DNA from 3 places in the Promicromonospora sp. NPDC052451 genome. Region 1 is predicted to be linked to each of the others. Evidence: riboswitches for the same ligand, from Rfam matches in the RefSeq annotation. Region 1 holds a riboswitch; each other region holds the start of a gene.
The links. A riboswitch is a leader RNA that binds a small molecule or an ion and turns the genes downstream of it on or off. The one in region 1 is predicted to bind cyclic di-AMP.
Positions count from the first base shown of each region.

Region 2: another riboswitch for cyclic di-AMP. It lies ahead of ACIG47_RS01410 (C40 family peptidase); the one in region 1 lies ahead of ACIG47_RS11595 (C40 family peptidase).
Region 3: another riboswitch for cyclic di-AMP. It lies ahead of ACIG47_RS12890 (C40 family peptidase); the one in region 1 lies ahead of ACIG47_RS11595 (C40 family peptidase).

Region 1 is NZ_JBIUAP010000005.1:361,321-371,671, reverse strand. It holds gene serC (phosphoserine transaminase) at 1-221, opposite strand, end outside; gene ACIG47_RS11600 (iron dependent repressor, metal binding and dimerization domain protein) at 312-1,028, shown strand; cyclic di-AMP (ydaO/yuaA leader) riboswitch at 1,180-1,372, shown strand; gene ACIG47_RS11595 (C40 family peptidase) at 1,423-2,169, shown strand; gene ACIG47_RS11590 (universal stress protein) at 2,326-3,297, shown strand; gene ACIG47_RS11585 (aminotransferase class I/II-fold pyridoxal phosphate-dependent enzyme) at 3,370-4,644, opposite strand; gene rocD (ornithine--oxo-acid transaminase) at 4,661-6,604, opposite strand; gene ACIG47_RS11575 (hypothetical protein) at 6,681-7,457, opposite strand; gene ACIG47_RS11570 (OsmC family protein) at 7,459-7,941, opposite strand; gene ACIG47_RS11565 (hypothetical protein) at 8,100-8,765, shown strand; gene ACIG47_RS11560 (hypothetical protein) at 8,788-9,411, opposite strand; gene ACIG47_RS11555 (thymidylate synthase) at 9,535-10,338, shown strand; gene ACIG47_RS11550 (dihydrofolate reductase) at 10,338-10,351, shown strand, end outside.
Region 2 is NZ_JBIUAP010000001.1:321,556-331,906, reverse strand. It holds gene ACIG47_RS01445 (DNA glycosylase AlkZ-like family protein) at 1-925, opposite strand, end outside; gene ACIG47_RS01440 (SigE family RNA polymerase sigma factor) at 1,009-1,644, shown strand; gene ACIG47_RS01435 (PASTA domain-containing protein) at 1,641-2,792, shown strand; gene ACIG47_RS01430 (SRPBCC family protein) at 2,868-3,320, shown strand; gene ACIG47_RS01425 (C40 family peptidase) at 3,668-4,333, shown strand; gene ACIG47_RS01420 (S8 family serine peptidase) at 4,404-5,465, opposite strand; gene ACIG47_RS01415 (hypothetical protein) at 5,620-6,513, opposite strand; cyclic di-AMP (ydaO/yuaA leader) riboswitch at 6,679-6,875, shown strand; gene ACIG47_RS01410 (C40 family peptidase) at 6,877-7,599, shown strand; gene ACIG47_RS01405 (hypothetical protein) at 7,697-8,686, opposite strand; gene ACIG47_RS01400 (GlsB/YeaQ/YmgE family stress response membrane protein) at 8,683-8,949, opposite strand; gene ACIG47_RS01395 (ion transporter) at 9,154-10,002, shown strand; gene ACIG47_RS01390 (class I tRNA ligase family protein) at 9,983-10,351, opposite strand, start outside.
Region 3 is NZ_JBIUAP010000006.1:217,110-227,460, forward strand. It holds gene cydC (thiol reductant ABC exporter subunit CydC) at 1-273, shown strand, start outside; gene ACIG47_RS12880 (GNAT family N-acetyltransferase) at 317-754, opposite strand; gene ACIG47_RS12885 (phytoene desaturase family protein) at 803-2,428, opposite strand; cyclic di-AMP (ydaO/yuaA leader) riboswitch at 2,555-2,733, shown strand; gene ACIG47_RS12890 (C40 family peptidase) at 2,734-3,642, shown strand; gene ACIG47_RS12895 (NAD(P)-dependent oxidoreductase) at 3,737-4,714, shown strand; gene ACIG47_RS12900 (DNA-formamidopyrimidine glycosylase family protein) at 5,012-6,238, opposite strand; gene rnc (ribonuclease III) at 6,231-6,995, opposite strand; gene rpmF (50S ribosomal protein L32) at 6,997-7,191, opposite strand; gene ACIG47_RS12915 (YceD family protein) at 7,194-7,748, opposite strand; gene coaD (pantetheine-phosphate adenylyltransferase) at 7,911-8,423, opposite strand; gene rsmD (16S rRNA (guanine(966)-N(2))-methyltransferase RsmD) at 8,420-9,037, opposite strand; gene ACIG47_RS12930 (endonuclease/exonuclease/phosphatase family protein) at 9,140-10,117, opposite strand; gene ACIG47_RS12935 (ATP-dependent DNA helicase RecG) at 10,183-10,351, opposite strand, start outside.

The DNA.
Region 1 (10,351 bases):
CCGCCGTTGCCGAGCGCGACCTCGTACCCGTCGGGCGCGCCGAGCAGCTCCGTGACACCCTCACGGATACGGCGCACCAGGTCCTTCACGGGCGGACGCCGGTGTGAGGTACCGAGCACGTGCGCGTTCGCCACGAGATGATCGACCTGGCCGGGACGTACCTTGGACGGGCCGGAGCCGAATCGGCCGTCGGCGGGCAGCAGCTGTGTCGGGATTGTCAGTGGCACAGAACTAGACTAGAACCTGGGCCGACGCCCGGGCCGTACGTGTCCAGGGCGACTGGGGCGGCTGGGCGCACGACGGGAGCAGACGTGACGGATCTGATCGACACCACCGAGATGTATCTCAAGACCATCTACGAGCTCGACGAGGAAGGCATCACGCCTCTGCGCGCGCGCATCGCGGAGCGTCTGGGGCACTCCGGGCCCACGGTGTCGCAGACGGTCGCGCGCATGGAGCGTGACGGCCTCGTGATCGTGACCGGCGACCGGCACCTCGAGCTGACCGAGCTGGGCCACGACAAGGCGATGCGCGTGATGCGCAAGCACCGCCTCGCGGAGCGCCTGCTGACCGACGTCATCAAGCTCGACTGGGAGCACGTGCACGTCGAGGCCTGCCGCTGGGAGCACGTCATGAGCGACCTCGTCGAGAAGCGCCTGGTGGGCCTGCTCGACCACCCGCACCACGACCCGTACGGCAACCCGATCCCGGGGCTGTCCGAGCTGGGCGAGGCCTACACCGACGTCCCGTTCCTGAGCGGTGTGATCTCGCTGCCGTCGGCGTTCGAGGCGGCGGCGAAGAAGGGCGTCAAGGGCGAGCCGCTCGCGGCGTCGCTCACCCGGATCGCCGAGCCGCTGCAGACCGACGTCGACCTGCTCGCACGCCTGGCGGACGCCGGCCTGGTCCCTGGGTCACGCATCACGGCCGAGCACAGCGACGGCACCTACACCGTGACCGTCGACGGCGCCGACACCGCGCTCGAGCTCGGCGAGGACCTGGCGCGGCACCTCTTCGTCGCCACCGCCTGACGACCGGCGGGCGGCGGTCCAAACCGTCCGCTTTGTCGGAAAGGTGGCACCGCAGATCCGACACGTCATGGCATTCGTTGCCGGAACGTGACATCAGGTGTGAGGTCCGGTACGTTCGGAACGCTCACACGGAGCTTCATCCGCGAGAGTCCTCGGACGGACGCCGAACTCTGTCACCGGCCGGGGCCCCAAGACGACCGCATGACAGAGGCGGGGGACCCACCATCGGGCGCCAGGGTGCGTCCTCGGGGTGAAGCCGGGCAGTCCTCAGGGAGTGCACGGCCGGGTGATTTCTCCCACCCGAACCCGACAGCTGACCTCGAAGGCGTACAAGGAGAGGTACTACGTGACTGCACGTACGACCCGCGCACGCCATCGGGCTGCGCGACGCCCCGTGACTCCGCTCACCGAGCTCGCCCAGAACGCCGCCGTCGGTCGCCGTACCGCGGTCGCCGCCGCCGGTGGCGCACTCCTCGTCTCGACCTTCGGTGGCGCGATGGCCGCCCAGGCCGCTCCGATGGAGACCGGCCACGCGAAGATGAACTCGGTCGACCTGAACGCGCTGACGACGCAGGCTCGGGAGGCGCTGTCCAACGCCCCCGTGGTGACCGTCGCGCCGGACGCCGAGCTGACCGTCGAGAAGTCCGCGGTCTCCGTGATCTCGGCGGCCGACAACGAGGAGTACCAGGCGGAGCTCGCCGCCGAGGAGGCGGCCGAGGCCGCCGAGGCAGCCGCCGCCGAGGCCGCGGAGGCAGCAGCAGAGGCGGCGGAGACCGCCACCGCGTCGGTCGACGTCCCGGCGTCGGCCATCGGCAACTCCGTGATCTCCATCGCCAGCCGCTACATCGGCGTCCCGTACGTCTCCGGCGGCGCCAGCCCGAGCGGCTTCGACTGCTCCGGCTTCACCCAGTACGTCTACGGCCAGCTCGGCATCTCGCTGCCGCACTCGTCGTCCTCGCAGCCGGGCTACGGCACCATCGTGCCGGCCTCCGAGGCGCAGCCGGGCGACCTGATGTGGACCCCGGGCCACGTCTCCATCTACGCCGGCGGCAACACCATGATCGACGCCTCCAAGCCGGGCACCGTGGTCGACTTCCGCCCGATCTGGCAGTCGAACCCGACGTTCGTCCGCATGGGCTGACCCCCGCGGGTCGTACAGAGCGCCCGTCCGCCGCCCCGTGCCGGGGTGTGCGGGCGGGCGCTCTGGTATGAGGTTCCTGGTACCGCGTCCCATGAGGGCGCCGCCGCCGGTAGCGTTGGGAGTGCAAGGGTGCACTGCCGAGGAAAGGGCTGGGCGATGACACGATCCGAGGTCGTACTGGTCGGGGTGGACGGATCGGCCGCGAGCCTGCACGCGTTGGACTGGGCCACCGCCTACGCGCACCGCGTGGGCTGGTCGCTGCACATCGTGTGCAGCTACTCGCTGCCGTCGTTCACGGCGGCGTCGCTCGACGGGGGCTACGCGGCCCTCGACGACACCACCATCCAGGAGGGCGCGAAGTCCGTCCTTGCCGAGGCGGAGGCCCGCGTCGCCGACGCCGGGGTCCGCGCCACCACGGAGGTGGCCACGGGCGACGCGGCCGGCGTGCTCGTCGAGCTGTCGGCGGACTACGGCCTCGCCGTCGTCGGAACCCGCGGCCGGGGCGGTTTCACGGAACGGCTGCTGGGTACGGTGTCGTCGGCGCTGCCGGCCCACGCGCAGTGTCCTGTCGTCGTGGTCCCGCTGCGAGCCGAGGCGAACCGGGGTGTCCCCTGGAACACGGCCGATGCCGGAACGCCGACGTCGGGCACGGAGCCGACGGGCGTCGCGCCCGGGGCGGCCGAGATCCGGGAGGTGCGCCGCATCGTCGTCGGCGTGGACGGGTCGCCGCAGGCCGAGCGGGCGCTGCAGCACGCGATCGTGCAGGCCAACGCGTGGGGCGCCGAGCTGACCGCCGTGACCGGGGTGCCCGTCGGCAACACCGGGTTCCTGGCGTGGCTGCCCTCGTCCATCGACCGCGAGCAGGTGCTGGCGGACGTCGGCGCCGGGATGGACGTCCTGGTCGACCGGTACGAGGCGGAGAACCCAGGGCTGCGGATCCGGCGGATCGTGCTCGACGGCACGGGGGCCGAGCTGCTCACGGAGTTCTCGACGGCGTCGGACCTCGTCGTGGTGGGTTCACGCGGCCGCGGCGGGTTCCGCGGGCTGCTGCTGGGCTCGACCAGCCAGGCCGTGCTGCACCACTCGGCGTGCCCGGTCCTGGTGATCAACAAGCACTGCCAGGACTGACCTCTCCGACGTCCTGCACAGGTCAGGCGCCCAGGTCACTCCGGTGACCTGGGCGCCTGACGCGTGAGCGGGTCAGGACCGGGCAGCCTCCGCGGCGGCCAGGAGGACGCACGTCGCCACGCCGTCCATCGCCGCGCGGACCTCGTCCAGCGGCGGCATCGAGGGTGCGAGGCGCACGTTCTTGTTCTCCGGGTCCTTCCCGTACGGGTGCGTGGCGCCGGCCGGCGTGAGCGCGATGCCGGCCTCCTTGGCGAGCTGCACCACGCGCGACGCCGTGCCCGGCGCGACGTCGAGCGACACGAAGTAGCCGCCCTTCGGCTCCGTCCACGACGCGATGCCGTACCCGCCCAGGCGCTCGGCGAGGATCTGCACCACCGCCTCGAACTTGGGCGCCAGGATCTCGCGGTGCTTGCGCATGTGCGCGCGGACGCCGTCGGCCGAGCCGAAGAACATGGCGTGCCGCAGGTGGTTGACCTTGTCCGGGCCGATCGACGCGACCGACAGGTGCTTCTTGTACCAGGCGATGTTGGCCGGCGAGCTGCCGAGGAACGCGACGCCCGAACCCGCGAACGTGATCTTGGACGTGGACGCGAACAGGAGCACGCGGTCCGGGTGGCCGGCCTCCGCGGCCAGTGCGAGGGCGTTCGGACTGGTCACCTCGTCGTCGGTCAGGTGGTGGACGGCGTAGGCGTTGTCCCACATGATCCGGAAGTCCGGTGCGGCGGCGGGCATCGAGACGAGCGCGCGGGCGACGTCCTCGGTGATGACGGCGCCGTCCGGGTTGGAGTACGTGGGGACCACCCACATGCCCTTGATCGTCGGGTCGTCCGCGACGAGCGCCGCCACGGCCTCGGCGTCGGGCCCGTCCGCCGTCATCGGCACCGGGATCATCTCGATGCCGAGCGACTCGCAGATCGAGAAGTGCCGGTCGTAGCCCGGCACCGGGCAGATCCAGCGCACCTTCTCCTCGCGGGCCCACGGCTTCGGGGACTCGGGGAATCCGAACAGCTCGGCGAACGCGACGACGTCGTGCATCGAGGTCAGCGACGCGTTGCCGCCGGCGAGGAGCTGCTCCACCGGCACGTCGAGCAGCTCGGCGAAGATGCGGCGGATCGCGAGGCCGCCGTCGAGGCCGCCGTAGTTGCGCGTGTCCGTGCCCGTGTCGTCGGTGTGGATGCCGACGCCCGGCAGGGCCAGCATCGCCTCGGCGAGGTCGAGCTGCTCCGCCGACGGCTTGCCGCGCGTGAGATCCAGCTTCAGGCCCTTGGCCTGAAGGTCCGCGTAGGCCTGCTGGAGCTCGGCCAGGGCCGGAAGTGTTGCTGTCGGAGACGACGTCGTAGTGGTCACCTCCCGGAGCCTACGCTCAGCCGGCGGTCGGTGACAGTTCGGAGCGCCCACCCGTGCCGCCGGCCGGAGCACTGCCCTCGGCGGTCCCGGTGGCGTCGCCGGCCGCCGGGCCCTTGCCGTCCTCGGCCGGGGCCGGTGCGGCCTTGCGCCGGGAGGGGCGGGGCCGCCGGGGGAGCCGCTTCGCGAGCGGGGTCTTGGCCGACGGCGCGCTCGCCGCGGAGGGCGTCGCGGTGGCGTCGGCCGGGCCGGGACCGGGCTCAGGAGTGGGCCCAGGAGTGGGCTCCGTGGTGGGCCCAGAGCTGGGCTCGGTGGTGGGCTCGGTGGCGGGCGGCGCGTCGGAGGCTTCGTCTGCGGTTGCCGCTGTCGCGGGGACCTCGCCCGCGGTTGCCTCATCGGTGGCCTCGTCTGCGGGCGCCTCTGTTGCGGGCGCCTCGTCTGCGGGCGCCACCTCCGCAGATGCCTTGTTCGTCGGTACCTCTTCCACCGATGCGCCGTCCGCGGGTGTGTCCTGCGGCTGCGCGTCATCCTGGGAAGCGGCCGCGGACACCTCGCCGGCCGTCCCGCCCCCGGCGGCACCCTCGGCCGTCCCGCCCCCGGCGGCACCCTCGGGCGTGGCCTCACCGCCCTCTGCCTCGCCATCCGCGGCGGGCTCCTCGCCCGCCCCGGGCTCCTCGCCTGCCCCAGGTTCGTCGCCTGCCCCGGGCTCCCCGGCCGCGCCGGGCGCCGCCGCGCCGCCCCCCTGTTCCTCGCGGAGCGCGAGCAGCGACTCCTCCAGGATGTCGAGCGCCATCTCCAGCTCGGGCTGCACGATCGACAGCGGCGGCGACAGGCGGATCGTCGTGCCGTGCGTGTCCTTCGCGAGCACGCCGCGCTCCAGCAGCGCCTCGCACAGCTCGCGTCCGGTGCCGAGGGCCGGGTCCAGGTCGATGCCCGCCCACAGTCCCACCGTGCGGGCCTCGGTGAGGAGACCACGCTCCACCAGCGCGTCGAGCCGCGCCTTGAGCACCCTGCCCGACGCCGCGGCCCGCGCCTGGTACTGCCCGGTCGAGAGCAGGTCGAGCGCGGCGATGCCCACCGCGCAGGCCAGCGGGTTGCCGCCGAACGTCGAGCCGTGGGTGCCCGGGGTCAGGACGCCGAGGATCTCCGGCCTGCCGACCACCGCCGAGACCGGCACGATGCCGCCCCCGAGCGCCTTGCCGAGACAGACCAGGTCCGGCCGCACGTCCCAGAGCTCGCACGCGAGCGTGGTGCCGGTGCGGCCCAGGCCCGACTGGACCTCGTCGGCGACCAGGGCGATGTCCCGCTGCGCGGTGAGCTCGCGCACGCCGGGCCAGTAGTCGTCGGGCGGCACCACGACGCCGGCCTCGCCCTGCACCGGCTCCAGCAGGACGGCCACCGTGGTGTCGTCCACGGCGTCGGCCAGTGCGGCGAGGTCGCCGAACGGGACCCGGCGGAACCCGGGCGCGAAGGGGCCGAAACCGTCGCGGGACGCCGGGTCGTCCGACAGGCCGACCAGCGTGGTGGTGCGGCCGTGGAAGTTGCCGTCGGCGACCACGATCGTCGCCTGGTCCTCCGGCACGCCGCGCACGTCGTAGCCCCACTTGCGGACCGCCTTGATCGCGGTCTCCACGGCCTCGGCGCCGGTGTTCATCGGCACCACGAGGCTGTCCTCGCCGCCGGTCGTCAGCGGTCCGACGACCTCGACGAGCCGCTGCGCGAACTCCTCGAGCCGGTCGTGGTCGAACGCGCGCGACGTGAGCGTCACCTGGCGCAGCTGCGACATCGCGGCGGCGACCAGCCCCTGGTGCAGGTGCCCGAAGTTCAGGGCAGAGTACCCCGACAGGAAGTCGAGGAACTCGTTGCCGTCCGTGTCCCACACGTGGGTGCCATGGGCCCGCGCGATGGTGATGGGCAGGGGGTGGTACGTCGGAGCGAGTGCGCCGTGCGTCGTGTCCGCCATGCACCGCAGCCTAGAGCGGGTCCTGCGATCGCGCCGGTCAACGGCATATACCGGGCCGCCCGACGCCGGGCCCGGGCTACTTCTGCTCGATGACCCGGGGGAAGCGCTCCGGCGGGGCGCCGAACGCGACCCGGGACTGCGCGATCACGGTGTGGCCGAGGGCACGCGCCCCGAACACGCCCACGACCGCCCCGATGCCGAACGGCAGGATGCGGCCCAGCATGAGGCTGCCCTGCTTGGCGACCTGCCGCTGGACGAACCGGTGCGTCAGCGCCTTGTTCACGCGGTGCAGCGTGGTGCGCGGCATGCTCGTGAGCAGCACCTTGCCCCAGGCGACGCCCGATCCGCCGATGGCGTCCTCCACGTCCTGTGCGCCCTTGTCGCCGAGCACCGTGGCCAGGAGCAGCGCCCGACGGCGCGGGACGTCCTGGACGTCGATGCCGTGCACGTCCGCCACCGCGAGCGAGAAGGCCGCCGACGAGGCGAAGAACGTCGCGATGTCGCTCGTGGACAGGGCGATGCCCGCCGCGGTGCCGACCGCGGGGATGGCCGCGGCCGCGCCGACGGCACCGCCCGTGGTCTGGATGACGCGCAGGTACTCCTTCTCCAGGAGCTTGACGATCTGGGCCGGGGTGGCGTCGGGGTTCCTGGCCCGCACCTTGTCCACATGCTTGTGGATGGTCGCCGACGGGATCGTGACCGCCCGGTCGACCAGGTAGTCGAGCGGGCTGTCCGGCTTGTACCTGACCCAGTCCGCCGGGGTCACCTCGACCAACTCGTCCGGCTTGACGATGGCGTCACCCGGTACGGCCTGCCCGTTCGGTCCTGAGGCGGTCACTTTCTCGTCGGCCATGTCAGCCCTCCGTCGGCTGCTCGAAGATCGCGTCCGGGATCTGGGCGCCGGCCTTGAGCGTACGGCCGACGGTGCATGCCTTGTCGATCGACCGCTGGGCGATCGTCAGGAGCTTCGCACGGTCCTCCTCGTCGAGCATGGAGAGGTCGATCTCGAACCTCTCCGTGAGCACCGGGTACCGGTCCTCCGACACGAGCTTCGGGTCCTCGACGCGGATCGTGGTCCGGTAGTCGTCACCGAGCCGCCGCGCGAACGCCTTGTCGCTGCTCATGCCGGCGCACGCGGCGAGCGCGATCTTCAGCAGCTCGCCCGGCGTGAACACGGCTCCCGCCTCGGCCGGGCCGATGTCGACGCGCGCGCCCCGGGCCGAGAAGCCCGTGTAGGTGCGGGTGCCGTTGCGCTCCACCCACAGCGGGTCCGTGGGCGAGGGCGTCGCGGCATCGGCTGCGCGCGTGGCGTCCGAGGTGGTGGTCTGCTCCGTCATGAGGGTCATCCTTCCACTGGTCACCGACACGGTCACGGAGCCGGGTCGTACGGCCCGGTCGGTCGGCCCGGTGTTCAACGCGGACGAGGTCCGCAACGTTCCCGCGGGCGGACGGGTTCGGCGGGCGGAGCAGGTCGGCCGCTGCGACGATCGTCTCCATGACGGAGAAGGCGAGCGACGGGCCCCGGGCGACCGGCCCGGCAGCGGGCGGTCCCAGCGGCACCGGCGCGCCCGGCGGCACCGGCGCGCCCGGCGGCACCGGCGCGCCCGGCGGGACGGGAGCGCCCGGCAGAGGTGCCGGTGCGCGATGGCGACCGGACTGGCGCGACGTCGTCAAGCGGCTGCTCGGCGTCGTGGCCGTGATCGTGGCCGTGTGGCTGGTCTACCTGTTCCTGTCGGCGTTCCTGCCGCGCTGGTGGGCCCAGGTGATAGGCAACGCGGTGGACGGCTCCTTCGCCGCGGGGGCCTGGTGGGGCCTGGTCGTCGGAGCGGTGTTCACGATCGTGCCGCTGCTCCTGGTCACGCAGGCGGCCCTGCCGAACCGGTCCTGGCCGGTGCGGGGCGGGTTCGTGGTGGCAGCCGCGCTCTTCGCGGTGCCCAACCTGCTGACGCTGGGCATCGTGCTGGGCACGTCGTCCGCGGCACACGCCGGTGAGCGGATCCTCGACGTCGACGGCCCCGCCTTCCGGGGCGGCAGCGCGTGGGGCGCGGTGCTGGGTGCCCTGGTGGCGATCGTCGTCGTCACGATGAGCGCGCTGTACCGCCGTCGTGGCCGGCACCTGCGCGAGCTGCGGGCGCAGCAGGAGGGCCGGCAGCAGCGCTGACCCCGCGACGGTCAGGTCGCGGTCAGGACAGGACCTGCGCCGGGTCGTGCCCGAGGTCACGGACCAGCCCTTCCATGGCCGCCTGCCGGTGCCTGCGGCTCAGGTCCCGCCAGACCGGCACGGGGACGGGCCGCACCACGACGGCGTTCGGGTCGCCGTCCGCCCCGATGTGCAGGGCGTCCATCGAGCTGAGCCCGATCCGGGCGAGCACCACCCGGACCTCGCCGGCGCCCGGCCGCGGCACCGACCACAGAGGTTCCTGCCCGTCCCGTCCCCAGAGCTCGACCCGGTCGGGGAGCAGCACCAGCACGGTGTGCCTCGACCCGTCGGGCCGGATGGCCCGCTGGTCCACGCCGAGCCGGGCCGCGGTCTCGACCATCGACGTGGCGGGCACGGTGAGCACCACCGTCGCGCCGGGTCGCCGGCCGGCCACCTGCCGGAGCGCGGCGCGGGTGCGCGAGTCGAGGATCGCGTAGACCACCGCCACGATCACCACGACGGCGACCAGCCCGACCGCGACCGGCCACAACGCCGACGTCCCCGCGATCCCGCCGGCGAGGCGGATCACCGCGGCGAGCCCCACCGCGACCACCGCCACCCACAGCACCGGCGAACGCTTGACCCGTGAACCCACCTGCTCAGGCATGCAGCCCCTCCTCGTCGGTGCCGCCGAGTATGGCAGGTGCGGGACGTCTCGCTCCACGACCGGGGCGTACCGGTCCGCGAGCCGGGAGGGCACCCTGGCCCGGCTGCGGCATAGGCTGGCCGCATGACCGTGATCGAGACCCCGTACGAGGACCTGCTCCGCGACGTGCTGGCCACCGGCACCCGCAAGGGCGACCGGACCGGTACGGGTACGCGCAGCGTCTTCGGCCGGCAGATCCGGTACGACCTCGCGCAGGGCTTCCCCCTGATCACCACCAAGCGCGTGCACCTCAAGTCGGTGGTTTACGAGCTGCTGTGGTTCCTGCGCGGCGACTCCAACGTCCGCTGGCTGCAGGAGCGCGGCGTCAAGATCTGGGACGACTGGGCGGACGAGTCGGGCGAGCTGGGCCCGGTCTACGGCGTCCAGTGGCGCTCCTGGCCCACGCCCGACGGCGGCCACGTGGACCAGATCGCCAAGGTCGTGGAGCAGATCCGCACCAACCCGGACTCGCGGCGGCACGTCGTCACGGCGTGGAACCCGGCCGAGGTGGACGACATGGCGCTCCCGCCGTGCCACGCCCTGTTCCAGTTCTACGTGGCGGACGGCAAGCTGAGCTGCCAGCTCTACCAGCGCTCCGCCGACCTGTTCCTGGGCGTCCCGTTCAACATCGCCTCCTACGCGCTGCTCACGCACATGGTCGCGGCGCAGACCGGGCTCGAGGTCGGCGAGTTCGTCTGGACGGGCGGTGACGTGCACATCTACGACAACCACGTGGAGCAGGTCGAGACGCAGCTCGCCCGCGACCCCTACCCCTACCCGTCGCTCCGCCTCGCCCCGCGCGACTCGATCTTCGACTACGAGTACGAGGACGTCGAGGTGCTGGGCTACGTCTCGCACCCCACCATCAAGGCACCGATCGCGGTCTGATGATCGGGCTCAT
Region 2 (10,351 bases), on a different contig from region 1:
GCAGGATCGGCAGCGCGAAGTAGCCCCAGCGCCGCGCTGCCTTCGGCTTGTACATCTCCAGCGTGTACTCGAAGTCGAACAGGTCCAGGAGCCGGGTCCGGTCGGCGATCATCGCGTCGAACGGGGACAGCAGCGCGGTGCGCGGCTCGATCTCGTCGTCCGCGCGGTCCAGCAGCTCCGGGTCGACCCGCCACTGCCCGTCGACACCCTCCACCTCGACCACCTCGCCGGGCAGGTCCACCCACCAGGCACCGTCCCCCGAACGTCCCTGCACGCGCTTGCGCGCGATCCCCTCGGCCGCGAGCCGCCGCTCCACCCGCTCCGTGAGCGCCTGCTCGAACGGAACCGGATCGACCTGCGGGTACACGCGCTCGGCCAGGTCCCACAACCGCTGCCGGCCCTTGCGACCCACCATCGCGAGCTTGCCCTGCATGTTCAGCGCCTCGAGCATCTCGGCCACGCTGCGCCGGCTGCTCCAGCCCTCGGCGCCCCACGTGTACGGCACGCGTGCCGTGTCCGGCACGTCCTTGGCGAGCACCGGGCCCTCCGCCTCGACGAGCGCCAGCACCTCCCGCTCGAACCCGGCGTTGTCCGCGAGCCACTGCCGCATGGTCTCGTTCTGCGGCCACCGGGCCATCTGCTCCAGGTACAGCGGCAGGTCGCCCATGGACCGCACCGTGCCCCGGAGCTGGAACAGCATGCGGTCGGTGATCGCGTCGTCGACGGCGCCCACCCAGTACTCCCCGCCGAGCCGCGACCAGGCGACGAGGTCCACCGCCGGCGCCACGGCCGACGTCGGGTCCACGGCGAGAAAGGTGAGGTCCTCCACCAGGTGCACCAGGTCGACCGGACGGTGCGCGTCGAGCAGCTGGGCGCGCAGCACGATGCGGCGTGCCTGCTGGACGGTGAGCCGGTGCGTGGCCATGCGGTGAGGATACGGAAGCACACCGACACACCGCGCCGGGTGACCCGCTCAACCTTTCGCCGCCCCCCGACCGTGAAGGAGGCATGAGCATGCCAATGGTCGCGGGGCGCTCGAGCCCCGACCCGGTCCACGGTCGCGAGGCGGCCCACGTGGCCGGCCCGTTCGACGTCGTGGTCGCCGGCGACAAGGAGGCGGAGTTCGCCGCCTTCATGTCCCGGTCCGCCCCGGCGCTGGCGCGCACCGCCTGGTTGCTGTGCGGCGACACGCACCAGGCCGAGGAACTGGTGCAGCAGGCCCTGATGAAGACGTACCTGGCCTGGCCCAAGGCCCGCAGCGGCGAACCGCTCGCCTACGCCCGGCGCGTCCTGGCGAACCTGCGGGTCGACGGCTGGCGCAGACGGCGTCGAGAGGTCCTCATGGCCGCGGACACCCTGCCGGAGCGGGCACAGGACGGCCGGAGCCCCGCCGACGTGCACGCCGAACGCGACCGGCTGGTCCGCGCACTCCGGCTGCTTCCCACCAAGCAGCGCCGGATCGTGGTGCTCCGGCACCTCGAGGGCCTGGCGGAGCGCGAGGTCGCCGACGCGCTCGGCGTCTCGGTCGGCACGGTCAAGTCCACGGCGTCCCGTGGCATCGTCCGCCTGCGCGAGATCCTGCGGGCCGACGGCACGGGCGACGCGGCCCCAGAGCACACGAACCACGAGAGGAGCGGGTCATGAACGACGAGGAGCAGTTCGCCGAGAACCTGCGGGCGCAGGTCGCGCGGGTCGCGCCGCGGATCGACGTCGACGTCGCGCGCGTCGTCCCCGCCGCCCGGCGGCACCGGGCCGTCCGGGCGGGCGGCGTCGGGCTGGCCCTGGCGCTGACCCTCGGCGGCGGGGCCTGGGCGGCCACCACGCTGGAGCCGGGGACCGTCCTGCCCGGCGGCTCGACGACGATGCCGGTCGAGCCCTCGCCGTCGCCGACCGGGCCGCCCCGTACGTCGAGCGAGGGGGACCCGCTGCCCGAGCTGCCCACCTACCCGGCCCTGGAACCGGTGGTCCCGCCGCACGGCTGGCGTGAGGCGACCTACTTCCACGTCGTGACCCGAGGGGCACCCGGTCAGGCCGGCGCGGGGTCCGAGGCCGAGGCGCCACTGGGCAGCGAGCTCGGCAGCGAGAGCTGGTACGGCGACGGCGTCAGCTTCGAGCTCACCGCGCAGGGCCCGGCACTCATGCACCTCGGTGACCACATCAACATCGAGGGGCACGCCCGCAGCTACTCCTGGGCGGCGATGGCGGCGCTCCCGACCGAGCCGGACGCCCTGCACGACGCCCTGCTCGCCCACTACGACGACGTCGACGCGCCGTCGAGCCACGGCATGGAGCAGCTGCGAGACGTCGCGGCCCGGCTGGCCACCCAGGCGCCGGCCGCCCCGGAGCTGCGGGCCGCGGCGTGGGAGCTGCTCACCGACCTCGACGGCGTCGAGGTCGAGCAGGGCGTCCGGGACTCGGAGGACCGCCGGGGCACAGCCGCCACGTACCAGTACGGCGACGACGACAGGATGCGGACCGTGATCTACGACGAGACGCGCAACCTGCCGCTCGAGACACGGGACACGAAGCACGGCACGGACATCTACCTGACGACCGAGCTCACCCGCCTGCCCGACGCCGTCGCCGACAGCGCCATCGAGATCCCCGACCTCACGGCGATGACTCGCGAGGACGTCGAGGTCGTCTGCCTGCAGAAGCATCTCGCCTGTTCCTTCGAGGAACAGCGGTCGGACACCGTGCCCGACGGGACGGTCCTCTCCTCCGACCCGGCGCAGGGCGCGCTCGTCACCTGGGGCGCCCCCGTCACGATCGTGCTCTCCACCGGCCCCTGACCGGCCGACCACGCGGAGGCCCGCCACGGGCCCGGGCCGCGCGGGACGCTCCTCGTCTCCGCGTAGCCTGGGCCCGTGGCCCATGCCTACCGCACCAGCGCCCCTGTCGACGCGCCCGCCGCCGTCGTCTGGCAGGTCCTGTCCGACGTCGAGCGCATGCCCGCCTGGACGCGGTCCATGACGCGCGTGTCGATCCTCGACGGGACCCGGCTGGCCGTGGGCTCCCGGGTCGAGATCGAGCAGCCCGGCCTGCCCCGCGCGACGTGGGAGGTGGACGGCCTCACCGAGGGCCGCGGCTTCTCCTGGTCGAGCAGCACGCCCGGGGTGCGCACGGGCGCGGCCCACCTGATCGCCCCGGTGCCGGGCGAGGACTGCGAGACGTGCGAGGTGACGCTCGTGGTCGCCCAGAGCGGGATGCTCGCCGGGCTGACCAACCTCGCCCTCGGCTCCCGGATGCGCGAGCTGGTGGACACGGAGCTGGCCGGCCTGGTGGCCGAGTCGGAGCGCATAGTCCGCGAAAAGGACTGACACACCGCGCGCTACCGGCGTGTCACATCATTTCCTCCGGTGTTTCCGTACGCCTCCCAGAACGCCATTTCGCCACCAAGAATGACCCTTGAACTGCGAAAAGGCATTGAGGCGAAAAGTTACGCGCGTTTCGGACAGCTCGATACTTCACAACAACCGTTATCTGATCGAGACAAGGTGGGGACCCGTATGTAGCGTCGGATCCGTTGCGCCACCGGAGGCGCAGCCGCGGTCCCCATTCCCCAGACCGGTACGGGTCCGCGAAACCGGCGACTTGGAGAACTTCGGTGAGTACCACCGTCCGACGCGGTCGACACCGCGCCGTTCACGCTCCTAGCACTCCCCTGATGACCGTGACCCGTACGGCCGCCCGCTCGGGCGCGCTGATCGCGGCATCGTCCGGACTTCTCGCGACGGCCCTCGCACCCAGCGCACACGCCGTCGTGGGAGACGGTTCCCACCGCCTCGCGAGCGTCGACAAGACGGAGATCGCGACGGCACCCGCGGTGCAGGTCGCGACCGACGCGAAGCTGCGGATCGAGAGCAAGGCCGTCAAGGTCACGCCCGCCCCGGAGCCCGAGCCCGAGCCCGTCGTGGAGACCGCCGCGTACTCCGAGCCGGAGGCGGAGGCCGTGGCCCAGGAGGCCGAGCCGGCCACGCCGGACTACGCGTCCGACGGCTCCATCGGCGCCCAGGCCGTCGCGATCGCCCTGCAGTACATCGGCATCGCCTACACGTACGGCGGCGAGTCGCCCTCCTCCGGGTTCGACTGCTCCGGCCTGATCAAGTACGTGTACGCGCAGCTCGGCGTCGAGCTGCCGCACTCCTCGTCCTCGATGGTCTCGGCGGGCTACCAGGTCGCCTCACCCATCCCCGGCGACATCGTGTGGACCCAGGGCCACGTCTCGCTCTACGCGGGCGACGGCATGGTGGTCGAGGCCGCCAACTACGGCACCCCCGTGCGCCACACCGCCCAGTGGCAGGACTACGCGGTCTACATCCGCCCCTACTGACCGACCCCCCGGTGATGTCAGACGCCCAGGTCCCGCGCGGGACCTGGGCGTCTGACACGACCGGTGCGCGTCAGTACGCGACGGCGGCCGCCGCATCGACGATGCCGTAGCCGTACAGCGGCGTCCACACACCGACCAGCCCCAGGAGCGGGTCGCGCGAGGTGTACAGGATGGCGCTCTCGACCTCGTGCATGCTCCGGCCCTGGCCGTACAGCAGCGCCGCGACACCCGCCACGTGCGGCGTCGCCATCGACGTGCCCGCGTACGAGTCGTAGCTGCCCGCACCGCACGTGCTCGACCCCGTGCCCACCGGCACCGTCGACCACACGTCGCCGTCGCATCCCGTGAGACCGCCCGAGCCACCCGGGGCCGAGACGCTCTTCAGGTCGAGCTTGATCGGGAGCTCCGAGTAGTAGGAGTGCACACGGGCCGAGTCCGTGGCCCCGACGCAGAGTGCGACGCTGGTGAACGCGGGGTCGCTGCAGAGCGGGGTCGACGAGTTGCCGGCCGCCGCCACCGTGAGCGCACCCTGCTGGCGCGCGTACGCGATGGCGTCGCGCATCAGGGTGTCGACGCCCAGGATCGTCAGCAGCTGCCCGCCCGGCGCGGTGCCCAGCGAGAGGTTGATGACGTCGGCGCCGTGGTCCGCGGCCCAGCGGATGCCGTCCGCGATGTCCTGGGACGAGCCGGAACCCGCCTCGAGCACCTTGACCGGGAGGACCTTGGCGCCCGGCGCCACGCCGGCGACGCCGATCCCGTTGTTCGCCGCGGCGGCGACGATGCCCGCCACGTGCGTCCCGTGCTCGTCCCCGTCGTTCTTCCCGTCCGGTCCCCGGTAGTCCCCGTTCCCGCAGGGGCGGACGTCGGCGCAGCCGGTGAAGGTGGCGCCGGGCAGGAGCTGCCCGGCAAGGTCGGGCTGCCTGAGGTCGACCCCGGTGTCGACCACCGCCACCACCGCGCCCTTGCCGGTGGAGACGGGCCAGGCGGCCTCCGCGTTGATCTGGTCCAGGCCCCACTGCTTGTCCCGCAACGGGTCGTTGGTGGCGGCCTGCGCACCCGGCGCCATGGCGACCAGCGCCGCCACGGCCAGTGCCGCGGAGGTGGCGGCGCCGACGAGTGACTTCCTGTTCATGTATGCCCCCATTGTTCGCACAGGGACTGGTTTGCCCCTGAACTGGGGCAAACCTAGGGCCAGCAGACCGGGATAGAACAGGGCAGTTCGGGCACCGCGGGTGAAATTTACCCAATCGCAATCAGTAGCGGCCGGGACCGCCGCGGCGTCGACGTCAGGCCCAGGCCTCCGTGAGCTCGGCCTCGTCCGACGCCTCCCGGGACAGCCTCAGTGCCGCGACGGCCGCCCCCAGCAGCAGGGCGACCACCCAGGCGCCGAGCTGGTGCCCCTCGGAGTCGATCGCCGCCGGTGCGATCTCACGCCAGACGATGCGCACGGCCAGCAGCGGGTCCTCGGTCAGCGGCGAGCCCGGCCAGATGTTCTCCTGCACGGCCAGGAGGGCCGGCCCGGCCGCCTGCAGCACCCAGACGGCACCGGCGGTGGGCAGCCACCCCAGCAGCTCGATGGGACGGCTGTCCACGGCGAGACCGAACGCGACTCCCAGCGCCACGGCCAGGATCCACCACGTGCCCACCGGCGACACCGGATGGCCCGGGACGAAGCCCCACACCCACGCGTCGAGGAGCACCACCGGCAGCGCCAGGGCGAGGCCGCGCAGGGGGCCGGGACCGAGCCCTGCCGGCAGCCCCGCACCGAGGCCCACGACACCGGCCACGCCGGTGACGACGAGCATCCCGAGCGGTGCGTCGTCGTCGGGCAGGCCCTCGCGGGTGACGAGCCACCAGGAGGCGCTGCCCGCGGCCCCCATGGCGAGCAGGGTGCCGGTGATCGCGGCGCCCGCACCCGCGCCGGCGGACGCCGGGACACGCGCGGTGACACCCGCGAGGAGCCCGCCCATCAGGGCCATGACGACCAGGCCGACCACGCCGTCGTCGCCCTCGAACGGAAGCGGCAGAAAGCCGGCCGGCCCGGGCGCCACACCCTCGGCCAGGCCTGTGACCTGGTAGGAGACCTGCACGATCCACGGCAGGAAACCTCCGGCCCACCAGGCGAGTGCGCTGAGGGGAACGACCCACCAGGCGGAGATCCGATGCTCGCTGTCGCCCATGCCGCCGAACCGTAGCGGATCTATGTGATGTCGGTCATAACGCAGGAAGACCGAAACGGCGTAAATCTGCGCCTTCGTTGGGTCAGACCGTAATGCGTAACCCGATCGTGACTTTTTCGGTGAACGTGTGTACTTTGACTTCTGCTCCACCGCATCGGTGGAGCCGTGAGCCGGGCGCCGAATCCTGTCACCGGCTCATGACCAGACGTCGAGACAGGAGCGGGGGACCCACTTCCGGGCGACAGCACCATCGTCGCCCTCGGGGTGAAGCCGGACGGAAACCCCCCAGTAGCCGTGCGGCCGGGTGTGCACTCCTCACCCGAATCCGACAGCTGACCTCGCAGGCGGTACAGGAGACCTTAGGTGACGAACTCCACCCGCGGCCGGCATCGTGACAGCCGGCCCGCTCAGACACCGCTGACCATCCTCGCTCGTACCGCCACCGAGAATGCCGGCACCGTTGCCCGCCGTGGCGCCATCGCCGCCGCCGCCGGCGGCGTCCTCATCTCGACCATCGCCACCACCGCGCACGCGGCGCCCGCGATGGACCTGAAGACGGACGTCAAGACGGCCAAGCTGAACTCGACCGACCTGCAGTCCCTCACCGCCGTGGCCAAGCAGGCCGTGGCCGCAGCCCCCACCGTGACCGTCCCGGCCGACGCGAAGATGCCGATCGAGATGGAAGCCCTGGGTGCCGACGGCGAGAAGGGCGAGGGCCCCGCCGTCGTCTCCGTCGACGCGCCGGACCCGGTCCCGGTCGGCACGCAGGCCGTCAACATCGCCTTCAACTACCTGGGCATCACGTACGTCCTGGGCGGCGCCTCGCCGTCCGCGGGCTTCGACTGCTCGGGCCTCATCCAGTACGTGTACGCGCAGCTCGGCGTCTCGCTGCCGCACCAGTCCGGCGCGCTGCTCGGCTCCGGCTACCAGGTCACCTACCCGGAGCCCGGCGACATCGTCTGGACGCCCGGACACGTGGCCCTCTACGCGGGCGACGGCATGATCATCGAGGCCTGGGCCGCCGGCATGCCGGTCCGCTACACCGAGATGTGGCAGAACAGCCCGACCTTCATCCGCGTCGTCTGACGCACCGCTCGTGAGGCGCCGCCTCCGTACCGGGTCCCCGCCCGGTGCCGGAGGCGGCGCCTCACGCGTTCCCGCACCGCCACACCGGCGGGCCGGCTCATCCGGGCCAGGCGCAGTGCTCCCCGACGAAGTCGTAGAAGGCGGAGCGCGCGGCGTCCGGCATCGGCACGTAGACCGTGCGCTGCGGGACGCCGTCGACGCTGGCCGACACGGGAAGGAACGTGCCGCGCTTGTCCTCGGCCACGGCGTGCACGTCGCAGCGCGCGGGGACGACGGCGAGCACGACGGCGCCCGACCGCTGCCCCGCCAGGTCGCGTCCCACCCAGCCGGAGGCGCCGTCCGCCGGGTCGGGGTTGCTCATCAGGGTGGTGCCCGCGATCCGGTCGACGGTGACCGCGGGACCGCCGTCGACCGGCTCGATCCGGAGGGTGACCAGGGCGGTCAGCTCCCCGTCACGGGTCTCGACGCGCACCTCGTCGTCGACGGCGAGGCGCACGCCCGCCGCCACGGCGGCCACCGCGCAGTCCGCCTCGTGGTTGCGCGCCAGGTGGCCCACGGGGTCGCCCACGTCGTCGACGACGACCTCGGTGGGCGGTCCCGCGTCGTCCCCCTCGCCGAGGGCGAGCGTGATCGTGGCGGACGGCGTCCTGCTTGCCGTGGGGGACGGCTCCGGCCGCGGTGAGCCGGCCGGCGCGGGCGTGCTCGCCGGATCCGTGCAGCGCGCCTCGCCCAGCCCGACGTAGACGGCGCGCGTCGTCCCGGGACGCAGCACCAGCGTGCGCCCCTCCTTCGTGGGGTGGGACGGCCCGAAGCCGTCGGCACGCAACGCCCCGGACAGCAGCGTCAGGGTCTCGTCGGAGTCGTTGGTGACCTCGAGCCGGATCTCCCGCGTCGCGTACTGCTCACGCCCCTGCGCCACCGCGACGCCGAGGTGCCCGACCACGTCGTCGGGTACAGGGCCCCGGGTGGACGACGGCCCGGGGCCGCCGGACGTGCATGCGACGGCGGCCGCGCCGATCAGCGTCGCCAGGAGGACGACGGTGCCGGCGCGGCCGCGGTGCGTCGCGGTGCGAAGTCCTGCGATCAAGCGTTCTGACGCCGACCGAAGATCGCCTGGACGATCAGGATCACGATGATCGCGCCGATCACCGAGAACAGCCAGCTCTGCCACGACCAGAACGCGTCGAAGCTGATGTTGAAGATGAGCCCACCGAGCCAGCCGCCCAGCATGGCGCCGAGCACGCCGAGCAGCAGCGTGACCCAGAAACCGCCCGGCTGCTTGCCCGGGAGGATGATTCGGGCGATGACGCCCGCGATCAGGCCGAGGATGAGAAAGGCCCAGAAGCCCATGGCGTTTTCCTCCAGAGTGGTATGGCTTACGTGCGACTACCTCAGCACTGATCCCGCCGACTTGCCACCGGACCCGCCGAATCAGGTCTATATCGGGACATTACGCGCACCAGGTCGCGATACGTCAGCGGCTATAGTTCGGCCGGGCACGCGGCGGGCAAGGCCGGGGCAGGGGGCTCCGGGCACACGAGGAGATGACGACGGATGAACCGGGAGATCAGCGCGTCGGCCGGGCGGCGGACCTGGCGGGACGCGCTCAGGGCGTTCCTCGAGCAGCGGTGGTTCACCCGGCTGGTGCTCGGCGTGATCCTGGCCAACGCCCTGGTGCTCGGCGCCGAGACGATGGTGACCGGCACGGCGTTCGAGGTGCTGCGCGGGATCGACCACGCCATGCTCGCGTTCTTCGTGGTCGAGCTGGCGCTGCGGCTGGTCGCCACGGGACGGCGGTTCTTCCGCGACCCGTGGAACGTGTTCGACCTCGTCGTGGTCGGCGTCGCGCTGCTGCCGGCCACCGAGTCGCTGTCCGCGCTGCGTGCCCTGCGGGTGCTGCGGGTGCTGCGAGTGGTCACGGCCGTGCCGGCGCTGCGGCGCGTGGTCGACGGCATGCTGCGGGCGGTGCCGGGCATGGGCGCCGTCGGGGCGCTGCTCGTGCTGGTGATGTACGTGTCCGCCGTCATCGCGACCGGGCTGTTCGGCGAGGCCGCGCCGGAGTACTTCGGCAACCTCTGGACCACGCTCTTCACGCTGTTCCAGGCCATGACCGGTGAGGCCTGGCCCGACATCGCACGCGTCGTGATGGAGACCCACCCGTCAGCGTGGATCTTCTTCGTGCTCTACATCCTGGTGGTCAGCTTCGCGGTGCTGAACCTCTTCATCGCCGTGATCGTCAACGGCATGGAGGAGATGTCGGAGGAGGAGCGCGAGGACGACCTGCAGAAGGACGAGCGCCTGGACGCCCTCGCGGCACAGAACCGCGAGATCCTCGCCGAGCTGCGCGCCGTCCGCGCGCGGCTCGACGAGGACGGCGACGCCGCTACCCCCGCACCACGTTGACCAGGTGCGGCGGTCGCACCACGACCCGTCGCACCACCCGGTCCCCCAGGGCCCGGACCACGGCCGGCCGGCCCAGCACGGCCCGCTCCAGGTCCTCGGCCGTCACGTCGGCGGCCACGGTCAGCCGGTCGCGCACCCTCCCGTCCACCTGGACCACCGCCTCGACCTCGGACACCACCAGCAGCGCCGGGTCGACCTCCGGCCACGGCTGCGCCGCGACCGGCGTCGTGCGGCCCAGTCGTTCCCACAGCTCCTGCGCCGCGTGCGGCGCGAACAGGCTCAGCAGGACGGCGACCGCGGCGACCGCCTCGTCGCGCTCCGGCCCGGCGACCGGCCCCCGGCGCACCTG
Region 3 (10,351 bases), on a different contig from region 1:
CTGCTCGTGGACGAGCCGGCGGAGCACCTGGACGGCGACACGGCGGACGCCCTGGTCCGCGCGGTCGCGGCGCACGCCCGCGCGACGGACCGGGCGGTGCTGCTGGCGACCCACCGGCTCAGCCCGCTGGCGGTCGCGGACGAGGTGCTGTTCCTGGGTCGCGCCGCGGGCGGAGGCGCGCCGGGGCCGGCCGGCGTCGTCGCACGGGGCCGCCACGAGGACCTGCTCGTCTCGGATCCGGCGTACGGCTGGGCGGCCGCGCAGGAGCGGTGACCCATGGTCGCCGTGCCTGGTGCGGCGTGTCGTACGCCGGGGATCAGGAAGCCGGCAGGCTCTTGTCGAACTTCTTCGCGCGCTGCTCATACCCCAGCCGCTCGTAGAAGGCGTGCGCGCCCTCGCGCCGGAACGCGGAGGACACCGTGATCCGGACACAGCCGTGGGCGATCGCCCAGTCCTCGACGGTCGCCACGAGCGCGCGCCCGGCGCCGGTGCCGCGCTGTGTCTCGTCGACCACGAGGGCGGTCAGCTCGGCCACGGGCGCGTCGAGCTCGAACGGACTGCGGACGTGGCCCGCGGCGAACCCGGCCACCGCGCCGGACGGGCCGTCCACGGCCACCCAGGCCGCGTCGTACGGGCTCCCGGCCACGCGCGCGAACCGGGCGTCGAGATCAGCGGCGGTCGTGGGGTACCCGAGCTGGCCGAGCAGCGGGGCGACCGCGGGTGAGTCGGCCGGGACGGCGCGTCGGATCTGCACGCCTCATCGTAGGCGGCGTGATCGTGGGCGGGGTGATCGTGGGCGGCCTCAGCCGTCGCCCAGCAGCGCCATCGCCGCCGCCCGGCCGGGGATGCCGCTCACCCCGCCGCCGCGCCGGGCGCCCGCACCCGCCAGCAGCACCCGGCGGTGCTCCGTCTCGACGCCCCACCGCCCGGCGTCGTCGGCGGGCTCGGCGAACGGCCAGGCCAGGTCGCGGTGGAAGATGTGCCCGCCGGGCAGCCCGACGTCGCCCTCCAGGTCCACCGGGGTGCGCACCTCCAGGCAGGGCGCGCCGTCGGCGTCGTGCGCCAGGACGTCCTCGACCGGTTCGGCCAGCACCGAGTTCAGCGAGGCGAGGGTGGCAGCGAGGGCCCGCTCGCGGGCCCCGTCGGGATCGGCGCGGAAGAGCCGGGCGGGCATGTGCAGCCCGAACAGCGTGATGGTCTGCGCCTCGGTCGCGGCCAGGTCCGGGCCGAGGATCGACCGGTCGGACAGCGTGTGGCAGTAGATCTCGCTCGGCGGCAGGTCGGGCACCCGGCCTGCGGCGGCCTGCGCGTACGCCGCCTGGAGCTGGGTGAGGGACTCGTTGACGTGCAGCGTGCCGCTGAACGCCGCGACCGGGTCCACGCCGTCGCGCAGGCGAGGCAGCCGGTCGAGCAGCATGTTCACCTTGAGCTGCGCGCCCTCGGGGTGCGCCGGGGACGTGGTGGCCCCCACCGCGTCCCGCCCGTCGGCCGGGCCCCGGCCGGCGGCAGCCAGGAGCCGGTCGAGCTCGGCCGGCGCACACCCGGCGAGCAGGTGTCCGGCGGTCACGCCCCGGGTGCGCCCGTCGGCGTCGGTCCAGGTGACCTCCACGCCGGTGGCCCCGGGGTCGACGGCGGTGACCGTCGCCGAGGTGACGATCGTGGCGCCGGCGGACACGGCGGCATCGCGCAGGGCGCCCGAGACGGCGCCCATGCCGCCCACCGGCACGTCCCAGTCGCCGGTCCCGTTGCCGATCACGTGATACAGGAAGCACCGGTTCTGGCGCAGGGACGCCTCGTCGACGTCGGCGAACGTGCCGATGAGGCCGTCGGTGGCGGCGATGCCGCGGACCACGTCGTCGGCGAAGGTGCGCCGCAGCAGCGCGCCGAGCGGCTCCTCGAAGAGGGCTCGCCAGGCCTCCTCGCCCACGCCGTCGACCACGAGGTCCCGCACGGCCGAGCGTGTGAGCAGGGGTTCGGTGAGCGTCGGCGCGAGGCGGCGGGCGACCTCGGCGGTCGTCGCGTAGAAGCGGCCCCATGCCTCGAAGTCCGCGTCGGATCCGGTCAGGCTCCGGAACGAGGCCCGCGTGGCGGCGTCGTCCCCCGTGTCGACGAGGAGGCCGCCGTCGGCCACGGGCGTGTAGGAGGACCAGCGCCGCCGCCGCAGCGTGATCGGCAGCCCGAGCTCGGTGACCACGCGCCGCGGCAGCAGCGAGACCAGGTAGGAGTAGCGCGACAGGCGCGCGTCGACACCCGCGAAGGGGCGGGCCGAGACGGCGGCGCCGCCCACGTGGTCGGCACGCTCCAGGACGAGAACGGACCGTCCGCTTCGAGCGGCGTACGCCGCGGCGGTGAGGCCGTTGTGCCCGCCGCCCACGACGACGGCGTCGTACCGGGAGTGCAGGCGCGGGGACGTGGTGGGATCGACCATGGCGGACATGGTGACACGGAACTCATTGCCAAGAGAGTTCCATCACAGGACGGTATGTGACCTAATCGTGACATTTGCCAGGGACCCCGGTACGGTCGGTCTCACCTCTCCAGAAGCGGGGAGGTCCAGGTCCGGACGCCGAGCCCTGTCACCGGACCTGAGCAGCTACGACGTGACAGGGGCGGGGGAACCAGGTAAGCCGGGCACGCGAGTGTCCTCGGGGTGAAGCCTCGTACGAGGCCGGGTGATCGAACTCCCCATCCGAACCCGACAGCTCACCTCGTAGGCGTCCGAGGAGATCACTGGTGACCGTACTCACCGACCGCACCCACGACTGGGCGGACGACCAGGCAGACCGTCCCGCCAGCCGGGGCCGGCACCGCGCCGAGGGCCCCGCTCTCACCCCCTTCACCGCACTCACCCAGACCGCTGCCGAGAATGCCGCCCGCACAGGCGCCATCGCGGTCGTCACCTCCGGCATGCTGGCCTCGGTCTTCACCCAGACCGCCCACACCGCGCCCGCCGAGTCGCACACCCAGGCCACGCTCGCGAACGCCACGCCGGTCAGCAACACCGTCGACACCACGATCCCGGCCGGCCTGGCCGAGAACCTGGTCACCAAGGTCAAGGTCACGCAGAACGCCGACTTCTGGGCCGAGAGCGGCCGCGTGTCGGTGACCCCGTACGCCGAGACCGAGGAAGGCATCGCCGAGGCGAAGGCGAAGGCCGAGGCCGAGGCACGCGCCAAGGCCGAGGCAGAGGCCAAGGCCCGCGCCGAGGCCGAGGCCGCCGCCGCGGCGGAAGCAGCCGCCGCCGCAGCCGCTGCGGAGGCCGAGGCGGAGGCCGCTGCGGCAGCAGCCGTGGAGAGCTCCGCCGACCTGGGCCAGCAGGCCGTCAACCTGGCGCTCGAGTACGTGGGCGTGCCCTACGTGTGGGGCGGAGCCTCCCCCAGTGGCTTCGACTGCTCCGGGCTCATCCAGTACGTCTACGCGCAGCTCGGGATCGACCTCCCGCACAGCTCGAGCTCGATGGCGACCGTGGGCTACCAGGTCTCCGCCGCCGAGGCGCAGCCCGGTGACATCGTCTGGACGTCGGGCCACGTCTCCCTCTACGCGGGCGACGGCATGGTGGTCGAGGCCCAGCAGGAGGGCGTCCCCGTGCACTACACGGAGATGTGGCAGAACAACCCGGTCTACATCCGGGTGACGGGCTGACCCTCCAATCCCGGAACGCCCGCCTGGTCCCCCGGCCCGGCGGGCGTTCCGCGTGGTGGGTGCACACCCGCGCCCGTCCGGTAACGTCCCCGGCGTGAAGATCCTCGTACCGGACGTACCGTTCGACCTCGACTTCCCGTCCCGCCTGCCCGACGGCGGAGCCTCCTTCGCGCCCGGCGGCCCCGACAGCGTGGTCGCCTACGCGATGAACGAGCCGGTCCCCGAGGAGCACACCGACGCCGACGTGCTGGTCACCTGGTCCAGCCCGCCGAAGGTCGTCGCCGACGCCGCCCGCCGGCTCACCCGCGTGCGCTGGGTGCAGACCCTGACCGCGGGGCCGGACGTCGTGCTCCGCGCCGGGTTCGCGCCCGACGTCGTCGTCTCCTCGGGCCAGTCGCTGCACGACGACACCGTGGCCGAGCACGCCCTCGCCCTGATCCTGGCCACCGTGCGCCGCATCGACGTCTCGCTCGCCGCCCAGCAGGAGCACCGCTGGGCCAAGGAGATCACGTTCGCCCAGGCCGACCCGGTCACCGGCCGCGAGTACACGCTCGACGAGGCACGGGTGACGATCTGGGGCTTCGGCTCGATCGCCCTGCGGCTCGCCCCGCTGCTGACCGCGCTCGGTGCCCAGGTCACCGGCGTCGCCTCCCGTGCCGGTGAGCGCGCCGGGTACCCGGTGGTGGGCGCGGACGGCCTGGAGGCACAGCTCGCCGAGACCGACCTGCTGGTCTCGCTGCTGCCGGCGCTGCCCTCCACCCGGCACATCCTCGACGCCCGCCTGCTGGGCCTGCTCCCGCCGACCGCGCGGTTCGTGAACGTGGGCCGGGGCGCGACCGTCGACGAGGCCGCCCTGGAGAACGCGCTGCGCTCCGGGCGGCTCGCCGGCGCTGCCCTGGACGTCATGGAGACCGAGCCGCTGCCCGCGGACTCGCCGCTGTGGGACGTGCCGAACCTGATCCTCACCCCGCACGTGGCGGGCGGGCGCCCCCGGCGAGCGGCCCAGTTCCTGGCCGACCAGCTCACGGCCTGGCGGGCGGGCAGCCCGATCCGCAACGTGACGGCGCGATAGCGCGGGGTGGCTCGACAGGGCGGGGGGGCGAGGTGACGGGGCGGGGGCCGTGGCGTCGGCGGGCCCGCGGCGACGGAGCGGACCCGAGGCCTCGGGGCGGCGGGCCCGGGCGGATGCGCTCGACACTCCCGGCCGAGTCCGGCGCGCTCGACGCTCCCGGCCGGGCGGGTGTGGCAGGAGGTGCGCTTCTACCCAGCGATTAGGCCCAAAAACGGCAATGATTCTGGGCACAATCGCTGGGTAGAAGCGCACTCTCTGCGTTCGGGCGTCATCTCGCCGTCTCTGCGCGTTCTGGCGTCATCTCGGCGTGCGCGGGCGGGGCTGGCAGACGGGGCACGTGAACGACGACCGGTTCATGAACGGGTCACGGCGGATCAGCGCGCCGCAGCGGCGGCACTCCTCGTTCTCCCGGCCGTACACGGCCAGCGACCGGTCGAAGTAACCGGACTGCCCGTTGACGTTGACGTACAGGTCGTCGAAGCTCGTGCCGCCCTGGGCCAGCGCCTCGCGCATCACCTCGGCCGCAGCATCCAGCACCCGGCGCACGTCCGCGGCCCGGAGCCGGTCGGTCGCACGCGCCCAGTGCACCTGTGCGCGCCACAGCGCCTCGTCGGCGTAGATGTTGCCCACGCCGGACACGACCGTCTGGTCCAGGAGCGCGCGCTTGATCTGTGTCCGACGCCGGCGCACCCGCCGGACCAGGCTGTCCAGGTCGAGGTTCGGGTCCAGCAGGTCGCGGGCGATGTGCGCCACGGGCTCCGGGAGCAGCGGGAGGTCCGAACCGTGACCGGCCGGGGCGGATGTGATCGACGCAGCGGGCAGGGCAGACGCTGCGGCCACGGGCGAGGCGACAGCCGAGGCGACGGGCGAAGCGACGGGCGAGGCGACAGCCGAGGCGACGGGCGAAACGACGGGCGAGGCGACAGCCGAGGCGACGGGCGAGGCCGCTCCGTCCGGCACGAGATCCTGGACGCTCAGGTGCCCGAACGTGCGCTGGTCGACGAAGTCGAGGTAGCGCGCACCGGACGGCGCGCCGGTCAGGTGCAGGCGGACGCGCAGGTGCGGGTGCCGCCAGTCGTCAGCGGGTGTGGCGCCGTCCGGGCCCACGGCGCCGTCGCCCGGCGTGGGGTCGCCGGTCGTCGCCCCGCGCACGAGGAGCTGACCCGACATGCCCAGGTGCGCCAGCAGTGCAGCGGCCGGCAGCGCGGTCTGCAGCGTGTTCGGCAGCGCACGCCCGGCGCCGGGCGGGGCGCTCGCCTGGATGCTCGGCCCGGCCGCACGGTCCCCCGGCCCGGCCGCACGGTCCCCCGGCCCGGGGAGCTCCAGCGGCAGCCACAGGAACTTGCCGCGGCGCACCGCTGCCGCCAGGCGCCGGCCCACGAGCTGGTCGCGGAACGAGCCGGGGCCGCCGTCGTGCCGGCGCACGCTGTACTCGCGGAACACCTCGACGTCGCGCACGACGGCGCCGACCACCAGGCGGTCGAGGCCGTCCCGGACGGTCTCGACCTCGGGAAGCTCAGGCACCGGCGGCCGACGCCTTGCTGCCGGACGTGTCCCCGGACCCCGGGAGGGGGAACTTCTGGAGGAGCGCCCGGTAGGTCTCCTCGGCGGCACCCTGCTCCGCGTGCTTCTTCGCGGACCCGGAACCGGAGCCGTAGGTGACCCCGTCGATCACGACGGTCGAGTGGAAGATCCGGGCGTGCTCGGGTCCCTCGAACGTGGCGACGTACTCCGGTGCGCCGAGGCCGCGCTCGGCGGACGCCTCCTGGAGCGACGTCTTCCAGTCCAGCCCGGCGCCCAGGCCCGCCGCGACGTCGAGCGTCGCGTCCACGAGCCGGTGCACGAGCGCGCGCGACGTCTCCAGGCCGTGCGACAGGTAGGTGGCACCGATCAGGGCCTCGACCGTGTCGGACAGGATCGAGTCCTTCTCGAAGCCGCGCGTGCGGATCTCACCCTTGCCGAGCAGCACGTACTTGCCCAGGCCCAGGGTGCGCGCGACGGCGGCCAGCGCGCGCTGCGACACCGTCGCCGCCCGCATGCGCGCCAGATCGCCCTCGGAGAGGTCCGGGTGACGCCGGTAGAGCGCCTCGGTGACCACGAGCCCCAGCACGGTGTCGCCCAGGAACTCCAGGCGTTCGTTCGTGGGGATGCCCCCGGCCTCGTGCGCGAACGACCGGTGGGTCAGTGCCAGCACAAGAAGCTCGGGGTCCAGATGGACCCCGAGCTTCTCGAGCAGCGCGGTAGGTTCCGGCCGTGCCGGCGACGTCCCGCCCTTGGCCACGTCAGCCCGCGTGAACGGTCTTCAGGGCGTCGCGGTAGGTGCGACCCTTGTAGGTGCCGCACGTGGGGCACGCGGTGTGCGGCAGCTTGTTGCCCTGGCACTGCGGGCAGGTGGTGAGGGTCGCTGCGGTGGTCTTCCACTGCGAGCGACGCGCACGGGTGTTGCTGCGCGACATCTTGCGCTTCGGAACAGCCACGGCTAGCTCTCTTTCGTCTCGTCCGACACGCTCGTAGATTCGAGCATGCTCTGCAGCGCCGACCAACGAGGGTCGACTACGTCATGGTGATGACCGGGGTCGTCGGCCAGACGCGCTCCGCACTCGGAGCACAGGCCCGGGCAGTCCTCCCGGCACAACGGTTGAAATGGTAGTGCAGTGACGACCGAATCCCGAAGCGGAGGCTCCAGGTCGGCCAGATCGTCCTCCAGGACGGACTCCTCGTCCTGGACCTCGTCGTCCCCCGCCTCGGCCGACGCGGCGGCCTTCTCGGGGTAGGCGAACAGCTCGGTGACGTCGACGACGGTCTCGTACGAGATCGGGTCGAGGCAGCGGCTGCACTCCCCCTGGACCGTGCCGCGGACCGTCCCGGAGACCAGGACGCCCTCCATCACGGCCTCGAGCCGGAGGTCCAGCTCCAGGTCGGAACCCTCCGGGATGCCGATCACGGCGGTGCCGAGGTCGGCAGGTGCCTGCACGGTCGCGGTGTGCGTCCGTGACGTTCCGGGACGCCGAGACAGCTCGTGCGTGTCGAGCACGAGCGGCGAGTTCGGTTCGCGGGAAATGGCAGGCTCCGAGGAAGACGGTTGTCCGGGTGGACGAGGAAGGGGGTGGGCCGGCGCACGATCGCACGCCAAGGACCAAAAGCCAATCCTACGACATCACGCGAGCGCCACGCACGGCGGACGGCGTGAGGGGGCTCACGACCCGGCGGGCGGGCGGGCCAGCGCGGTGCGCAGCGCCTCGGCGACCCCGGCGGGCACCAGGTCGTCGACCGGTCCGCCGTGCCGCACGATGTCCTTCACCAGCGACGACGCGATGTGCGCGTACCGCTGGTCACCCGGCAGGAAGATCGTCTCCACACCGGACAGGTGCCGGTTCATCAGGGCCATCGGCTGCTCGGCGTCGAAGTCCGCGCCGCCGCGCAGCCCCTTGACCACGGCGACCGCTCCGGCCTCCCGGCAGAAGTCGACCAGCAGTCCGGGCACGACGGCGACCCGCACCCGCGCCATCGCCGGGTCCGTCTGCGCTGCGCCGTGCACGGCGGCGCGCACGAGCGAGGCGCGCGTCTCCAGGTCCAGCAGCCCGGACTTGCCGGGGTTCTTCGCGATGCCGACCACGACGTCGTCGAACATCGTGGCGGCGCGGCGCACCACGTCGAGGTGGCCGAGGGTGATGGGGTCGAAGGACCCGGGGCAGACGACGGTGGTCACGCGCTCACGCTATCCGACGGATCCGCGGGGCCGGCGTCCGGGACCTCCGGCTCCGCGTAGTACACGACCGTCTCGCCGTAGTCCTTGCGGGCGAACCGCTCCAGGCCGTCGGGCCAGGCCGGTTCCGGCGTGCGGGTCGACCGCTCCACGACCACCACCGCGCCGTCGGCCAGGACGCCGGGCGCGGCCAGGTGCGCCAGCACGACGGCGAGCGCGTCCTCGCCGAGGTCGTAGGGCGGGTCGAGGAAGACGAGGTCGAGCCCGGGGCCCGCAGCCTGCCCCGGCCCGGCGAGCGCCGCCGCGAACCGCTCGGCGGTGTCGGTGACGACGCGCACGCCGGTCAGGCCGAGCGTGGCGACGTTCCGGCGGGCGACGTCGGTCGCGGGGCGGGCGCTGTCCACGAGGGTCACCGTGGCCGCGCCGCGGCTGGCGGCCTCCAGCCCGAGCGCGCCCGAGCCGGCGTAGAGGTCGAGCACCCGGGCGCCGTCGAGCACGTCGAGGTGCTCCAGGCGGGAGAAGACGGCCTCGCGGACCCGGTCGCTGGTCGGCCTGGTGCCCTTCGCGGGCACCGCGATCGACCGCCCGCCGACCACCCCCGCCACGATCCTGCTCACGCCCCCGACCCTAACCCGCCCCCGGCACCGTTGAGTGCGGGATATTCGCCCCTCCGGCACGCGAAGAAGGGCGAACATCCCGCGCTCAACGGTCGTGTCGGGTCAGGAAGAGGGGGTGTCGATGCGGGCCAGGATCGGGAGGTGATCGCTCGGGGTGCGGGGCAGGGCGCGGGTCTCCGTGACCGTGGCGCCGCGGGCGAGCACGTGGTCGATCTGCACCACCGGGAAGGTCGCCGGGTAGGTGAGCTCGAAGCCGGTGGTCGGCGCGGTGACGAGGTTGGTCAGGGGTGCGATCGCGTCGTCGGCGAGGACGGCGTTGAGGTCGCCCGCGACGAGCACCGTCTCGTTCTCCTCGGCGGCCACGGCGTCCGCGAGCTGCAGCGCGCTCGCGTTGCGCAGCCCGGTCTCGAACCCGCCGCTCCCGAACCGGACCGACGGGAGGTGCGCCACGAACAGCGTGACGGCGGCGTCCTCGCGCCGGATCACCACGCGCAGGCACCGGTCCCAGGTCGCCTCGACGCCCTCGGGCCGGATGTCCACGGGGGTCGCGTCACGCAGCGGGTACCGCGACCAGACGCCGACGGTGCCCTGCGTCTCGTGGTGGGGCAGCGCCTCCCCGAACGCGCGCGTGTACTGCTCGGCCGTCTCCCGGGAGACCTCGGTGAGGGTCACGACATCGGGTTCGGCGGCGAGCAGCACCTCGGCCGTGCCCGCCACGTCGGTGTTGGTGTCGCTCGCGTTGTGCTGCACCACCGTCAGGTCCGCGGGGGCCGGCTCCGGCGGGCGAATCTGTGGCAGGAAGACCCAGATCCAGGCGACGAGCGGCAGCAGGACGACGAGGATCGCGAGCGCCGACCGCCGCACCAGGGCGGCGAGGATGCCCAGCGGTACGGCGAGCCCGAGCCAGGGCAGGAAGGTCTGGACCAGGCTGCCGAGGTTTCCCCACCGGTTGGGCACGAGCTCGTGGCCCAGCAGCAGCGCCGCGACCAGCACGGATCCGAGCGCCAGCAGCCTGCCACGCTGCCACGCGGTCTTCGCGGGCCTGTCGCTGTGTATCGCATGCCTCGCGTCGACCGTCATCGGCGGGGACTCTATCGTTTGCCTGTTTCGAACGTAAGGCGTGGGTCATCCCTTTCACCCGGTCCTCACGTGCGTTCCAGGAACTCCTCCTGGTCCTCGTCGAGCTGTGCCCGGATCGCGGCGGCGAGCTCCGGGAACTCCGTCAGGTCGGGCGACGCCCGCACGACGTCGGTGGCTGCGGTACGGGCCTCCTCGATGAGCCCGGCGTCCTTGACCACCCGCAGCAGCCGCAGG